3 regions of the Roseibium sp. AWQ4_254 genome follow, and region 3 is predicted to be linked to each of the others. Evidence: riboswitches for the same ligand, from Rfam matches in the RefSeq annotation. Region 3 holds a riboswitch; each other region holds the start of a gene.
The links. A riboswitch is a leader RNA that binds a small molecule or an ion and turns the genes downstream of it on or off. The one in region 3 is predicted to bind thiamine pyrophosphate.

Region 1 (5,314 bases), on a different contig from region 3:
ATGGTTTGCTTGCGTATGGAGTGCGGGGCAGCAGGGAAGACAAAGGGGCGCGAACTTTGCGAAAGGGGGCGCATTCAATGGCCCAGAACGTACCTACTCTCACCGCCGGGGAAGGTGGCCTGAGCCGCTACCTGGATGAGATTCGTAAATTTCCGATGCTGCAGCCGCAGGAAGAATATATGCTCGCCAAGCGGTACAAGGAGCATGAAGATCCGCAGGCTGCCGAGCGTCTTGTGAATTCCCACCTGCGTCTTGTTGCGAAAATCGCCATGGGGTACCGCGGCTACGGTCTGCCGATCGGGGAAGTTGTGTCTGAAGGCAATGTCGGCCTCATGCAGGCGGTCAAACGGTTCGAGCCGGACAAGGGCTTCCGGCTGGCGACCTATGCCATGTGGTGGATCAAGGCGGCCATCCAGGAGTACATCCTGCGGTCCTGGTCGCTTGTCAAAATGGGCACCACGGCCAACCAGAAACGCCTCTTCTTCAACCTGCGGCGCCTGAAAGGCAAGATCCAGGCCCTGGACGAGGGCGATCTGAAGCCGCATCAGGTGAAAGAGATCGCGACTCGCCTGGGCGTTTCCGAAGACGAAGTGATTTCCATGAACCGGCGCCTGGGCGGCGATGCCAGCCTGAACGCACCGGTTCGGGCGGAAGCCGATGCCGGAGAATGGCAGGACTGGCTCGTGGACGAAAGCGACAGCCAGGAGACCCTTCTGGCCAATCAGGAAGAGCTGGACATGCGCCGCAAGCTCCTAAGCGATGCCATGGACGTGCTCAATGAGCGCGAGCGCCGCATATTTGAGGCCCGCCGACTGTCGGAAGATCCGATGACCCTGGAGGATCTCTCCGGTGAGTTCGGCGTCAGCCGGGAGCGTGTGCGCCAGATTGAGGTGCGGGCCTTTGAAAAGGTGCAAAAGGCGGTCCGCAGCACGGCGCGGGCCCGCGAACACCAGCAGCCCGCCGCATAACGGCATATACTGCCTGCATCATGGACGGACACAAAAACGCCGGAGACTTGCTCCGGCGTTTTGCTTTTCTTATCGTCTGATCGCAAAGAGGGGCTCGCTCCTTGAGATGTCCTTTTAGAGGGCATCAGATCAGCGAAGTTCCTTGGCATAGCTCTCCACCGGAACAACCTTGCTAATCAAACCGGCCTCGGCCATGAACTCCGCAAAGCGCATGTAGCGGCCTTCATCCAGCACGCCCGGCCGCTTGGCAAAGCGCGGCAGCGTGTCGGCCCAGGCCCGCTTGTTCAACTCATCGTTCAAATGCGGATAGGCCTCGATGAAGGCATCCCAAGCCTCATCCGGATGGTTTGTCAGATAGATGGTCGCAGCTTCCACCGCAGCCAGAAACTTGACATAACGCGGATCATCCACCGTATCCTTTCCGACCACATAGACCAGCTCATCAAAAATCGGCACGCCATTTTCTTCCGGGAAGAAGGCCCGCCCCTCCTTGCCCTCGATCTCGATCTGGGTCAGCTCGAAATTGCGGTAAGCCCCGATGACCGCGTCCACCTGACCTGCCATCAGCGCCGGAGACAGGGAGAAATTCACATTGATCAACTCCACATCATCGATGGTCAGTTCAACCGATTTGAGCATCTGCCCCAGCATGGCATCTTCAAAGCCGGACACGGAAAAGCCGATGGTCTTGCCCTTCAGGTCCTTCAAGGTCTTGATGGGCCCATCCTTGAGCACGATCAGCGAGTTAAGCGGCGTTTCCACAAGGGTTCCGATCCAGGACACCGGCAGGCCTTCCTCGATCAGCGCATGCAGGGTCGGCTGATAGGAAATGGCAATGTCGCCCTGCCCGGCCGCAACCAGCTTGGGCGGCATGGACGGGTCGGCCGGCTCGATCAGCTCCACCTCCAGCCCTTCCGCCGCGAAGAACCCCTTGGTCTTCGCCGTGATGACAGGAGCATGATCGGGGTTCGTGAACCAGTCCAGAAGCACGGTAAGCTTCTCAGCGGCCTGAACCGGACCGCTGGCCAGAAGTGCGGTGGCAAGAGACAGGGACAACAGGATTCTTTTCATGAAACTCCTCCGGAATGTGGCAGTCAGTCTTCGGCCTGCCAGGGAACAAGACGTTGGGTGAGGTGGTCGACTGCAGCGCGCATCGCCAGAACCATCAAGGCCAGCAAAATGACTGCAGCAAAAAGAAGATCTGCTTTTCCGCGGGCATTGGCCTGCAGCATGATGAAGGCAAGCCCGCCTTTGGCCCCCGCCCATTCACCAACCACCGCCCCTATGGGCGCAAAGACGGCGGCCACCCGCATCCCTGAGGCAAGCGCCGGAAGGGCCGCAGGCAGCCGGAACACCACAAGTTCCTGAACCCGGTTGACCCGGTAAAGGCGCGCAAGATCGGCAAGGCCGGGATCGAGCCGGCGCAACCCGTCATAGACCGTGGAGGTCACCGCGAAAAAGATGATCAGGATGGCCATGACGATCTTGGAGGTCATACCGAAGCCGAGCCAGAGAACAAGCACAGGGGCAATGGCAAAGACCGGCAAGGCCTGGGTCACCAGAACGGCCGGCATGACCAGGCGTCCGGCGAGCGGAAACAGCCAGACCAAGACGGCAAGCGCCGTTCCGCACAGCACCCCAAGAACAAACCCCAGCAGGGTCTCTGACGCGGTGATGCCCGCATGGTAGAATAAAAACCCTGCATTGGTGGGAAAGGCACGCAGAACATCGACCGGGCCGGGCAGCAGGAATGCAGGCGGCTGAAACACCGCCACAAGTAAGGCCCAGACCCCGAAGACCGCAAGGACAGAAACGGCAATGCGCCTCAGCACCAACAGCACGTCTCTCATGCGGCCTCTCCGGGCGCACGGCAGCTGTTTGGATCTTTCTTTCCAGCAGCCGGTCTTCGCTGGTGCGATGACGGCTGCCCTGGCAGACACGAACGCATAGGATCTCCCGTCCTCACCCCGGCCTCGCACACCCATTCAAAGGCATGCAAAAGAGACCGGCGCTCACGGCTGGCGCCCCCGCAGCTTCCAGAATCCGGTTACAGCAGGAAAATGACCAGCCAGTATGACACTGGAGATCCGGGATATAGGCTAAGGATTCCGTCCCTTCGCCGGTATGACCCGGATCAGGTTCTAAGGGTTCAGCTTAACGCCATCTCAGCTCCGGAAACCGGAACACCCCTCGGACCGAGGCGCGAACATGCCCCGCCTTGAGACAAAACGCAAGACCGGTCCGGAAACCTTTTCTCCGGCAAACCTTAAACACACTGCCATTTCAGAGAGAAAACGGCTGAAGCAACCGCATTTCATGCGCTTTGACTTTCGCTTCCAGACATCAGAGATATCACAGCAAAGCGGTTTGAAACCGGATGACAGAGCGCTCTTTCAAGCCTTAGCCCGCTTGCCAGGAGGCAACCGCCTTGTTGACGACGTCATTGCCCGTTTCGCCCTTTTCGAGGGTCAGGATGCCGCGCTTGCCGTTTTCATACAGCATCGGAATATCGATCCAGCCACGCCCGCTCAAGAGTCCCATATTGCGCTCTTCCTTGTCGATGTCATTCGACAGGGCAATCCAGAAGATGCCGGGAGAGACTTTCACAGACGCGCCGATCAGGGCATCGCCCCGGGCTTCTTCCGTCGGCTTCATGACAAGACCTGGCACATTGACCACGTCCCCGGCCGCAAATCCGTCCGGAAAGTCATATTCGATTTCCACCAGATGGCTTGCAGGCAGTGACGTGTCGTCATTCGGCTTGATACGGATATCAACTTTCACCCCACGCTCGGGGATGTCCACTTGCGCGGTCAGAACAGACAGCTGGTTGCCGTTGAGATCCGTTTCTTGCCTCAGGCCCCAGACAACCGCCCCTTGAGACGCCGTACCTGCTCCGGACGTATCTTCCCCTTCTTCATAGAGGATGGACCGCTGGGCCCCACTGGGTGCTGGCGCGCTTGCAGAGGCGCTTGCTCCCGGCTGGGTGATACTTGCCAGACCGCCCTGTGTCCCGCCAACAGACGGCTGGGCTGGTTCCACAAGCGGAATTGCAGAGGTTGAGCCGGTGCTGGCCGCTCCCGGCGAGGAGGGCGTGGAGGCAACCGGTGCGGACGGCCGCGGCGTGATCGTCGTTGTGGTAACCGTGCGGGCATCAGGCGCAACAACCTCGCCGCCGCTGTCATCCAGAAGCCTGTCGGTGTTCTTGGCACTTGCGCCCGTATCTGCCGGGTCCTCGGCCACCGAGGCCTGGGACGGCGCGGGCTCTGGCTGAAAAGTGGCAGGCTGCGTGTCCTCTGCCGGTGTCTCCTGACGGCTGACCGCCGCCTGGTCCTCCGACGGCAGGAAGAAATAAGCGGCGGCGCCCAGAACGATCAGAACCAGAACCCCAGCGAGCGCGACCGGAACCATTCGTCCGGCCCCTGACCCGCGCAACGCATCCGACGCGCTGAGCCGCTCCCGTTTGGACCGATCCTGAGGCACCGGCACCGGAACCGGCTCATGCCGGTCGGCAAAGAGCGAGGGCATCTCCTCGTCTGTACCATCTTCTTCGGCGTCATATCCTTCGTCGCCAGCGCGGATCGAGCCCCGGAAAGCCGGTTCCTTACGGGCATCGATCACAACTCCAGAGCGTTTTTCCGGGGCCGGGTCGACGGCCTCCTTGACGTTCTGAACCGCTTTGTTGGCCGCTGCGCCCAGTTGCTCGGCCTCAGACAAAGTGTCTTTCAAGGGCGAGGGAATATCCGTGTCCGCGTCTGCAGCTTTACCGTCAGAGGCCTCTGCAAATGAGGAGGCCCGAGACGGCTCCCTCTCAGGACCGTCAAGCGCGGGCAGTCCATCCTTTGGACCGGTCTCCGGCATCACAGGTGCAGCCGGTGGCGTCACGGGGGACGACACCGGCGCGGATACAGGCGGAGCTTCGGCCGCTTTGACCTCACTGCCGGGGACGTCCGGCACCGGATCTTCAGGCCGCACATCCTCGGGCGCTTCAACCTCGGGTGCAGCGACAGAAAAGTCTGGCGCCGGGGATGTAGAAGGCGCAGCAGGTTCAGGGACTTTGGCCACCTCAGGGGGGGCCTCAGCGTCTTGCGGTTCCGGCGCCTGCGGCGCGGCCGCAGAAGAAGAGGACGGCGGCGTTGGCGCGGATGTGGAGGTGCCGGGCGACGGGCTCAGCCCTAGGCTTTCCCGGGCAGCTTCCGCTTCCACTTTCCGGATCGCCTCTTCAAGGCGCAGCTGCTCGGCCGTGATTTCGGACGGGGAAAGCGGCGGCTCATAGGCTTTCAGCTGATTGACAATGGCGTTGCGTGCCCGGCTGTAAACGCTTCTGCGGGCAGCTCCGTTGCTTT
Region 2 (5,314 bases), on a different contig from region 3:
AGGGCCGGACCTTCACACCGTCTTCCTCCACCAGCAGCTTGAGGCTGCCCGCGTTCTGCCAGTCGCTTTCCGCCAATGCCCGCCCGTTTTCCGCACGGCAGGCTTCCAGAAGAATCGCCTGCAGGTCCTCCGGCAGCGCCTCAAGGGCGGCCTGATTGAAAAGCGCCTCGCTGGTGCCGTTCGGCTCGTGGAAGCCCGGGGTATAATAGGATTTGGCGGCCTTTTGAAATCCCATGGCCCGGTCGGACCAGGGCCCGAGAAATTCGGTCGCATCCAGGACCCCGGACTGAAGGGCCTGAAACAATTCTCCGGGCGGCAGGCTCACTGGTGCCGCACCCAGACGGCGCATTACTTCGCCGCCAAGCCCGGGCATGCGGATTTTCAGTCCCGACAGGTCGTCAAGGGAGGTGATCTCTTTCTTGAACCATCCGCCCATCTGAACACCGGTATTGCCAGCCATGACCGGCTTGACCCCGAAAGGCGCATAGAGTTCGTCCCACAACGCCTGGCCGCCTCCCTGCTCGATCCAGCTTATGTGCTCAAAGGGCAGCAGGCCAAACGGCACGGCCGTAAAGAACACCGAGGCCGGGATCTTGCCTTGCCAGAAAAAGGAGGCCGAGTGGCCCATTTCGGCGGTACCGGCCGAAACCGCATCAAAGACACCAAGGGCAGGCACCAGCTCTCCGGCCGCATAAAGATGGATCTGGAAACGCCCTGTGGACAGGCGGGCCACCTGATCGGCAATCCGCTGTGCAGTCACGCCCGGTCCCGGCAGGTTCTTCGGCCAGGAGGTCACCATCTTCCAGGTCACTGCGTCTGCTGCCCCTTGTGCCAGCGCTGGTGCCGGCAGCAGGCTTGCCCCGGCCGCTGCGGCGCCCCCAGTCGCAGCGCCGACGAAGGCCCGGCGGCTCAAAGAGGACTTCGAGGATAAACGGGTGTCTTCTGGCATGTCACTGGCTCCAAAGGGCGTGAAAATGATGCACCGGTCCATGCCCGGCCCCGATCTTCAGATCGTCGGCAGCGGCAATCGCCGCATGCACATAGCGTTTGGCCTCTGCAAGAGCCTGCTCCAGCGGTTCGCCCTTGGCCAGTCCTGCGGCAATGGCCGATGACAGGGTGCAGCCGGTGCCATGGGTGTTTAGCGTTTCAAGCCGCGTCTCCCGCAGCCAGATCTCCCGGCCCGTGCCGTCGGCAAACAGGTCTGCACTCTCAGCGCCCCCCCCGTGGCCACCCTTCAGCAGAACGGAGCAAGCGCCCAGCCGCAGAAGCTGCTCCGCCTGAGCGCGCATCTCCTCTTCATCAGCCGCAACTTCTGTCTCCAGCATGCGGGCTGCTTCGTGGAGATTGGGCGTGATGATGTCGGCACGCGGCAAAAGACACTCGATCAGGCTCGCCACCGCACCGTCAGACAGCAACGGATCGCCGGAGGCCGCCACCATGACCGGGTCCAGAACGACGGCACCCGTTTCTGCCGCGTCCAGACCAGCCGCCACAGCTTCGATGATGGCCGTGCCCGACAGCATGCCGATTTTGGTCGCACTCACCTTGAGGTCAGAATAGACCGCCGTCATCTGCGCGCGCACAAACTCCACAGGGACCTCATGAATGGCGCTGACCCCGAGCGTATTCTGGGCGGTCAGCGCGGCCAGAACAGTGGCCCCATAGACACCATTGGCAGAAAAGGTCTTCAAGTCCGCCTGAATTCCCGCGCCACCGCCTGAATCCGATCCTGCAATGGTTACCGCAATCGCGGTCATGACACCCTCCTGACAGTTTGTGAATGGAACGCCGCTCACGCGGTTCTCAGCAATCTCTCGATATCGCGCAGCGACAGAGCATAGAGCGCGTCCAGCAGCTCCGGCACCAGACTGCCCGGGCCGCGCGCCCGCTCAGCCGCCACGTCCCCGGCAATGTTGAACACGGACAGAGCGCACGCAGCCGCGAGCGCCCGGTCCTCCTCCACGCTGGCAAAGGCGGCCAGAACCGCCCCGCCCGCGCAGCCGGTCGCCGTCACCCGCGCCAGCAGCGGATGGCCGTTCTGCAGGCGGTAATCTCCGCTCAGGCTCTCCACCTTGTCTTCAGCCCCCGTGACTGCCAGCACTGTGCCAGCAGAAATAACCGCGTCCACATCTTGCCGGTCCGGACACAAAGCTTCCAGTTCGGCCCCGTTCAGGCGCACCAGATCCGGCCCCCGGCCCAGAAGTTCACGGGCAAAGGCGCAGCGGACCGGCGAGCGGTTGACAAAAACAGGATCCATACAGACCGGGCGGCCCGCTGATCTGGCAGCGTCAAAGGCCAGCGGAATGGCCTGCCGCCGGTCCGCATCCAGTGTGCCCAGATTGAGCAACAGCGCATCGGCGCTGGCGGCAAATCCGGCCACTTCCTCCGGCGCAATTGTTATGGATGGCACCGCGCCGATGGCCAAAAGCACATTGGCGGTAAAGGTCTGCGCAACCGCATTGGTCACCGTGTGAACACGGGGGCTGCGCGCGCGCACCCGCTCAAGCAAGCGGAAGACGGTATCCGCTGCAAGCGGCTGTGTGGATGCGGCAACGGACAGGCTCATGCACTTGCCTCCAGCAGGCGGATGATCCAATCAGAGAGAAGGGAAGGAAGGCATTTGGCAGGAGGCCGGAACGGTCTTCATCTCAACTCCCTCCGCCGGGATCAACCGGATCAGGTTCAAGGAGTTGGCGGCAGCCTCTCAGCCCGATCAAACCTGCCGGGCACCCCCATGAGAAGACCGCACTGCTAACAAGCCTCCAGGGAGATTGCAAGCCTTGCGGCCGGAAGACCTGCCATGCGGCAATTGACTGCGGCGGCCAGATCGGCCATGTGCTTGCAGGAACAGTTCATGCCAACATCCTGGAGCACCCCATGGTCCCGTTTTTCGTGATGATCAAATGCCAGCTGGGCAAGACCTACCAGGTTGCCAACGCCATTGCCGACGCGGAAATCGCCTCCGAGGTCTATTCAACCAGCGGAGACTATGATCTTCTGGTGAAGTTCTATGTCGAAGAAAGCGCGGATATCGGCCATTTCGTCAATGAAAAGGTTCATCCGATCGACGGAATTCAGGACACCAAGACGATTATCACGTTCAAGGCGTTCTAGGGGGCGCCACGGTCAAACGGGTTCAAACCGTTTTGCGGCCTGCGTCGACATCTCTGAATGTCTGGCAGCGAAACGCAGACAAGATGAGACGCGGTTTGCTCTGGCTGCGTCATTGCGATGTGCCGGACCTGGAGGATGAGCATGCGCTGTTTTAAATTGCTGGCCTTTGCGGCCACCCTGCCAAGCCTTGCCGCCACCCTGTCCCAGCCCGCCCTCGCCCAGGGCATGCCGCCGGAGCAGATCAAAACTGTTCTGGATATGACCAAGGCGAACTGGGTGTCGTTCCGGGACTGGCAGGGCAAGCAGCTGATCTATTTCACCCATCTGGAATCCTGGACCTGCGGCATCGACTATGTGTTTTATGGAATAAATGGCGGAGCGCTGGATCAGATCTGGGAGCTGGCCCCGTGTGATCCGGACAATCCCAATGCGGTCCTGAAAGACAAACCCTATCTCGAGCTGCCACCCGGCTCGGTTGAGAGCATCGATGTGCAACTGATCTATCCGGACGGCTCAAAAAGCCCGGTGCAGACTTTTCAGTACACACCGAAATAGCCTGCCGGGCAGAAGTCTTGCGATGCTGCGCACGCTTTGTTGCGGGGCATTGTCCCCGCGCTCTTTGACGGCATCTCAGACCAACCGCAATTCACAGGACCCCGGTTCCAGATCCGGGCAGGCGTTGCGTTCTGCCCCAGGACTTTCCGCAGTCACGAGCGCGACGGGGTCGAGGCCCGGCGGTCCTTGGTCCGGTCGAGGCCGAGCTTGTGTTCCCGGTAAATCACAAAACCACCTGCTGCAATCACGATCAACGCACCGGCAACAACCGCCGGCACCGGCACTTCAGAAAAGACCAGCCAGCCAACCAGGATCGCCCAGAGCATGTTGACATAGTCGAAGGGTGCGACTGTGGAGGCTTCTGCATAACGATAGCTCTGGGTCAGGAGGATTTGCCCGGCACCGCCGCCAAGCCCCATGAGCACAAGCAGCCCGGCGGTTTCAAGATCCGGCACCACCCAGGCCTGACCGGGCAGCACTAGACCGAGCGGCACGGTCAGCAGTGACAGAAGCGTAGAGGCGGCTGCAAACCAGGTCACAATGGTGGAGGTGCGCTCGGTCTCGCACAATTTGCGCACCGTGATCATGGCCAGTGCGGCAAACCCGGCCGCCGTCACACCAAGCACGGCCCCGGCGGTGGAGCCTGCGTCCAGATCGCTTTCCCCCAGATGGGGCGACAGCACCACCACAATGCCCAGAAAGCCGAAGGCAACCGCGCCCCAGCGGTAGATCCGCACCTGTTCGCCAAGAAGAAAGAAGGCCAGCACGACCACAAAAAGCGGCGTTGCAAAGCCGATGGCGGTGGCATCGGGAAGCGGCAACAGATGGAAGGCGGTGAAGGAACAGACCATGGCCGTCAGGCCGATTGCGGCCCGCGACAGGTGCCCCTTGGGATTGGTGGTGCGAAAGGCCAGGCTCAGCTCGCCGCGCAGGCCCACCATCAGCAACACAGGAAACAGGCCAAAGAAGTTCCTGGCAAACACAAGCTGGCCAATAGGCACGGTTTCCGCAGCAATCTTCAGCGCCGTGACCATGATGAAGAAAACGATGGTAGACGACAGCTTGAAGGCGATGCCCAGCAGCGGCGCCTGACGGGTCATACCAGCCGGCGCGGGCGGGCCGGAAAAACGGGAAGCAAGGCTTTTAAAGGCCATCAAGGACATCCGGGACCGGCGCAGGACGTGCCTTTCCCGACGCACCGGACCGAAGGATCAGGGAAAGACGCAAGACACAAGCCCCCAAACCAGGGCCCCATGACAAGGGCCCCCTGCTTTCAAACCGGTAAGGGCTGGATCACACAAAGAAACGATCAGGTGGACACTCTTCCGCGTTCCTGACCAATTTGCAATCTTTCCGGACAAATTTTGCCTTTTTTGGGTGCAGAATGAACCGGTCAACGTCCATCTTCCGCGCCACAGCGCAAGGGGCTGCCGGAGGGTCTAAAGTTTGCTCTCCTGCTTTTCGAGCAGTTCAGCCAGTTCTTCCGGCGACATGGACTCACGCTGAGCGATTGCCACTTCAAAGCCTTTCAGACGTTTGTAGATGGACAGCAACTCGATAATCGTGGACCAGGAATTCACCAGATACTGGAAAGAGTTGGAGACCTGACCAAAAGCCGTCAGGATCTGCTGTAATATTCCATAGG
Region 3 (5,314 bases):
CGGCGACACGCCCGAGATTTCCGGCACTGTGCGCATCGGCGCACCGGACGGGTTCGGCGTTGCCTATCTGGCGCCAAGGCTCGGAGAGCTTACCGAAAAGCATCCTGGCCTGACCGTGCAGCTGGTGCCAGTCTCCCGGTCCTTTTCCCTCTCCCGCAGGGAGGCCGACATCGCCGTGACCATTGATCGTCCGGAAACCGGACGGCTGGTCGCCGGCAAGCTCGTGGATTATGCGCTCGGTCTCTACGCGTCAAAACAGTATCTGGCGCAACATGGCGCACCGGATACCGCCAGCGATCTCGGCGGACACGATCTGATCGGCTACGTGGAAGATCTGCTGTATTCCCCGCAGTTGAACTACGGCACCGAGTTCTTCAAGGACTGGACGGCTCGGTTTGAAATCGCCTCCGCGCTTGGCCAGACAGAAGCCGTCCGCGGCGGCGCCGGGATCGGCATCCTGCACGACTTTATCGCGCGTGGAGACAGAAGTCTTATACCTGTTCTGCCGGAGGTCAAACTGCGGCGGGCCTATTGGATGGTCACCCATGAAAGCTCCCGACCGCTGCGCCACGTGGCTGCGGTTCAGGAGTTTTTGCGCGACCTTGTCGCCCGCGATAAATCAATCTTCTGACCGGCTGCAGCCGCCTTGCTCAGCTTCTAGCGCCAGCGCTGCGTTGCCGCGATCCATTCCAGCGTCCGCGCTTCCGGATCGGCGCTACGGGTGATGTCAGTGACCACCGCCGCGATGTCTGCCCCGTTTTCAAAGACGCCCGGCAGCCGCTCCGGATTGAGCCCGCCAATGGCCACCAGCGGAAGACCACCGATTTCCTGCTTCCAGCGACCGATCTTCTCGACACCTTGCGGCGCCCATTTCATCGTCTTCAAAATGGTCGGATAGACAGGACCGAGCGCGACATAGTCGGGATTGGCGGACAGGGCCGTTGCCAGCTCATCCCCGTCATGAGTCGATACGCCCAGCTTCAGGCCCGCCTTGCGGATTGCACGGGCATCGGCCTCCGCCAGATCCTCCTGGCCGAGATGGACAAAGTCACAGCCTTCCTCGATGGCCAGCTGCCAATAGTCATTGACCACCAGCTGGCAGCCATGCTTTTCGCAAACCGTCCTGGAGGCCGCGATTTCGACCCGAAGCTCCTCCTCGGACATGTCCTTGATGCGCAGCTGCACCAGTTTGACACCAAGCGGGATCAGCCGCTCTATCCAAGCGGAACTGTCAACGATGAGATAGAAGGGATCGAGTTTCATTCAAATACCGCCATTCCAAGAACCGGGGTCGAGGGAACCGCAACATCGCGCGGCTCCAAGGGGTGGGCTTGATAAGCGCTCCGGCCAGCCTCAATCGCCAGCGAAAAGGCCCGCGCCATGGCAACGGGATCCCCGGCCCTGGCAACGGCCGTGTTCAACAGCACCGCATCAAACCCGAGTTCCAGAACCTGCGCAGCATGGGACGGACGGCCAAGCCCGGCATCCACCACCAGTGGAATGCCGCTGAAATGGCTGCGATACGCGCGCAAGGCATCCGGATTGACCGGTCCTTTGGCCGACCCGATTGGCGCGCACCAGGGCATCAAGACCTCGCACCCCGCCTCCAAAAGCCGTTCCCCGACCACCACATCGTCGGTTGTATAGGGAAACACCTTGAAGCCGTCCCCGCTTAATATACGGGCCGCCTCCACCAGCGCGAAGACATCGGGCTGGAGACTGTCGTGGTGGCCGATGACTTCCAGCTTGATCCAGTCGGTCTGGAACAGGTCCCGAGCCATTCGGGCGGTGGTGACCGCCTCCTGAACCGAGTGGCACCCGGCGGTGTTGGGTAGAATCTTGACTTTCAGCTCCCGGATCATGGCCCAGAACCGCCCGCCGGAGCCGCTGCCAGCCGTTTCCCTGCGCAAGGAGACGGTCAGGATCTGCGCGCCTGAGGCCGAAACAGCCTCCGCCAGGATCTGCGGGGACGGATATTGCGCTGTGCCGAGCAGAAAGCGCGACCCGACCGTTTCGCCATAAAAGGTCAGCATAGGCTTACCCTCCCTGCATCGGCGACAGGATCTCGATCCGGTCCCCGTCCTGGAGAACACAGCCGGCCCGTTCTTCGGCGGCCACAAGGTCCCCGTTTCTGGCAGTGGCCAGAAAGTCATGGTCATAGGCCAGTTCCTCAAGCAGGGCGGCCAGTGTTGCACTGGCCCGGTCCTGCGCTTCGCCGTTAATGATGAGCTTCAAGGGAGGTCTCCTGCAAAAGGGAAAGGATCCTGTCTGCCGCCGAAACGGCAAAATGGGGGGCAAGCAAAAAACCGTGCCGGTAAAACCCATTCAGGGAGACGCTATTGCCGCTAAAGACAAGGCGCGGCAGATTGTCAGCATAGGCCGGGCGCAGGCCGGCCCCGGTCTCAACGATCTTGGCCTCGGCAAAACCCGGATGAAGGCTGTAGGCAGCGTTAAGCAGTTCCATGGCTGAGCGCACGGAGACCGGGCCATGGTCATCGCTTTCAATCATCGTTGCCCCGACCATGAAATGCCCGTTCTCCCTCGGCACCACATAGACAGGGATGCGCGGATGCAGAAAGCGGACCGGGCGGGAGAACGTGACTTCAGGCGCATGCAGTATCAGCATTTCCCCGCGCACCGCACGCAGCGCGGGGTCTGGCGCCGCCATGCCCGTGCACTCGACGCTCAAGCCCATTCCGGCAGAGAAGTCCCGGCAGCCAAAGCGGATCCCGACCCCGCGTTCGCCCAGTCCGGCCTCTAGACCCTTGAGAGCCTTGCGCGGATCAAGATGGGCTTCTCCGGCAAAAAACAACCCTCTTGCGAACCGGCCTGCCAGATCCGGCTCCAGAGCGCCCAGCGCTTCGGCATCCACCCAGTCAAAACCGCTTGCGCGCGACGCAAAGCGGGTCAGTTCTCCAGAATCTCTCGGTGCGGCCACCACGATCGTCCCGTTGCGGTGCACCTCCCCGGGCACGGCTTTGTCCCACCAGCCGATGGATTTTTCACCCCAGGACAGAACTTGTTCTTCCGCGTTTTCCCGCTCACACCAGGGAGCCAGCATACCTCCGGCGAGCCAGGACGCACTGGCGCAAAGGCTCTCGTGGCGTTCAATCACCTCGACCTCGAGGCCGCGCGAGGCAAGTTCGTGCGCCAGCACCAGACCGGCAACACCTGCGCCCTTGATTCCGACCTTCATGACAGTGCCCAGGTCAGACGCAGATGTATCTTCTGCCGGACAGACCCGCTTGAAATCAGAAAAGCCATAGGATGTGTCTCCGCAAGGACCCTGAGAAGGTCCGGGTCCGGTCCCGTGGTTTCGGAAGGGAGCTCACAGCCCATTGCCGCGCCCCTTCTCGGGGCCGCACACCCTCCCTTCGCCAGCATGACCTGGATCAGGTTCGTCGGGTCCCTGCGCTGCCTCATGAGCCAGCAGTATCTCAGCCCCTTGTCAGGGCACCCCGGGTGAAACCACCTTGTGCCGCCAGATCCCGGTTGTTGTCAAGTTACCCTTGGGACGGCGCGCGCCCGGGCCGGAAGCCCGGAGAGAAAGGCCTGCACCTCCCCGATTGTCTCAAACCTCAGAACCGTAAGGTGGTCCGGTGGGGCCTGATATATCTTTTCAAGTTTCAGACGGGCGCTGTGCCGGGTGCGCCAGATATAGCTCAGAAAATCAAGGGTCTGCCGGTCAAAGACTTCCGGGCAGCCCTCGGCCAGATCCGGGCGGTTCTGGCCGTGATACCGGATGGAGCGTTTCAAGACCCGGAACAGCCGCCGGGCCACCGGCACATCCAGCCAGATGAAGGTATCTGCACGGGCGACCCGTTCCGCATAGGTGTTGGAATGGCCGCCTTCGAAAATCCAGGCGTCTTCCATATGAACCTCGTGGCTCATCCGGTCCTTTTCGGCCATGGTTCTTTGAACCCAGCCGGGGCGATAGTGGATCTTGTCCATGTGATAGACCGGAAGGCCGGTCTTTTGGCCCAGCGCGACGGCAAGCGTACTCTTGCCAGAGCCCGGACCACCAACAATCATGACGCGCTTCATGCCGACCTGCACCTTGAAGAAAAAGGCCCGTCTTTATAGCCGCTTCTGAGCAGAAGAAAACCTGAATCAGACTGTTCAATGGACACGTCCCGACACGCGGCCCAAATGAGATGTCAGACGCGAATTGACGGAGAGGAAAAACTGATGAGCTGGTTGAACTGCCCTGATCCCATTCCCGGAGTTGCCTCAAGCTGTGACCCGATCGAAACAATCATAGTCCCGCGCACATCAGACCTCGGCGGCTTCTCGGTCCGCCGCGCCCTGCCCTCGGCAAAGCGGCGCATGGTCGGCCCGTTCATCTTCTTTGACCAGATGGGACCGGCGGAGCTTCTGGTGGGAGGCGGCATAGATGTGCGCCCGCATCCCCATATAGGGCTGGCCACGGTCACCTATCTGTTTGAGGGCGAGATGTATCACCGGGACAGTCTCGGCACGGAGATTGCCATTGCCCCTGGCGCCCTCAACTGGATGAGCGCGGGCAAGGGCATCGTGCATTCCGAACGCGAACGGCCGGAGCGCCTGACCGCCAAACGTCCTCTCTTCGGTCTGCAGAGCTGGGTGGCGCTGCCGAAACACCTGGAAGAAGGCGACCCGACCTTTCAGCATCACGGAACGGAGGAACAGCCGGAATTCTCCGACAAGGGCGCTTCGGTCAAACTGATTGCGGGCAGTCTTTACGGCCACACGGCGCCAGTCCAAACCGCATCTGAAATGTTTTATGCGGACATCACCCTAGATCCGGGCGCCAAGGTGCCGCTGGATGCCGGATGGGAAGAACGCGGCCTCTATACAATCTCCGGTCAGATCACCATCTCCGGGCAATCCTTTGACCCCGCCCAGTTGCTGGTGTTCAAGGCAGGCGATCATTTGGTGGTCGAAAACACGACCTCTACCCCGGCCCGGTTTGTGGTTCTGGGCGGTGCGCCCATGGATGGCAAACGCTATATCTGGTGGAACTTCGTCTCCTCTTCGAAAGAGCGGATCGAGCAGGCCAAGGAAGACTGGCGGCAGGGCCGCTTCGACACGGTGCCGGGAGATGCGGAAGAGTTCATTCCCCTTCCCGACCGTCCCGGCCCCTGACACTGCCTCACTGGCAGTCCTCTGTTTCACCAGCTTTCAAACCCCGCCCGCTTGCGCAGGCAGGGTTTTCTCTGCCAAGACAGGTGTGAGCGACACGCGGGTCTTCAGACAAGTCCCGCAGCAGCCAGAACAGGCAAGCGGCCAGAACGGGGAAACGGCCAAAACAGGGAAACGGGTGGAACGGGATGCG

Region 1: another riboswitch for thiamine pyrophosphate. It lies ahead of ACXAIC_RS03585 (ABC transporter permease); the one in region 3 lies ahead of ACXAIC_RS06970 (FAD-dependent oxidoreductase).
Region 2: another riboswitch for thiamine pyrophosphate. It lies ahead of thiM (hydroxyethylthiazole kinase); the one in region 3 lies ahead of ACXAIC_RS06970 (FAD-dependent oxidoreductase).

What each region holds. Positions count from the first base shown of each region.
Region 1 covers NZ_JBSWYH010000003.1:155,897-161,210, reverse strand. Annotated here, with positions in the region: gene rpoH (RNA polymerase sigma factor RpoH) at 78-968, shown strand; gene ACXAIC_RS03590 (ABC transporter substrate-binding protein) at 1,098-2,039, opposite strand; gene ACXAIC_RS03585 (ABC transporter permease) at 2,063-2,818, opposite strand; TPP riboswitch at 3,063-3,169, opposite strand; gene ACXAIC_RS03580 (hypothetical protein) at 3,369-5,314, opposite strand, start outside.
Region 2 covers NZ_JBSWYH010000001.1:281,270-286,583, reverse strand. Annotated here, with positions in the region: gene ACXAIC_RS01285 (TRAP transporter substrate-binding protein) at 1-949, opposite strand, end outside; gene thiD (bifunctional hydroxymethylpyrimidine kinase/phosphomethylpyrimidine kinase) at 951-1,757, opposite strand; gene thiM (hydroxyethylthiazole kinase) at 1,793-2,566, opposite strand; TPP riboswitch at 2,636-2,744, opposite strand; gene ACXAIC_RS01270 (Lrp/AsnC ligand binding domain-containing protein) at 2,878-3,114, shown strand; gene ACXAIC_RS01265 (hypothetical protein) at 3,256-3,669, shown strand; gene ACXAIC_RS01260 (DMT family transporter) at 3,822-4,823, opposite strand; gene sbmA (peptide antibiotic transporter SbmA) at 5,109-5,314, opposite strand, start outside.
Region 3 covers NZ_JBSWYH010000007.1:54,962-60,275, forward strand. Annotated here, with positions in the region: gene ACXAIC_RS06950 (LysR family transcriptional regulator) at 1-631, shown strand, start outside; gene ACXAIC_RS06955 (thiamine phosphate synthase) at 658-1,263, opposite strand; gene ACXAIC_RS06960 (thiazole synthase) at 1,260-2,033, opposite strand; gene thiS (sulfur carrier protein ThiS) at 2,038-2,235, opposite strand; gene ACXAIC_RS06970 (FAD-dependent oxidoreductase) at 2,219-3,196, opposite strand; TPP riboswitch at 3,352-3,471, opposite strand; gene ACXAIC_RS06975 (P-loop NTPase family protein) at 3,499-4,044, opposite strand; gene ACXAIC_RS06980 (pirin family protein) at 4,189-5,124, shown strand; gene ACXAIC_RS06985 (ROK family protein) at 5,310-5,314, shown strand, end outside.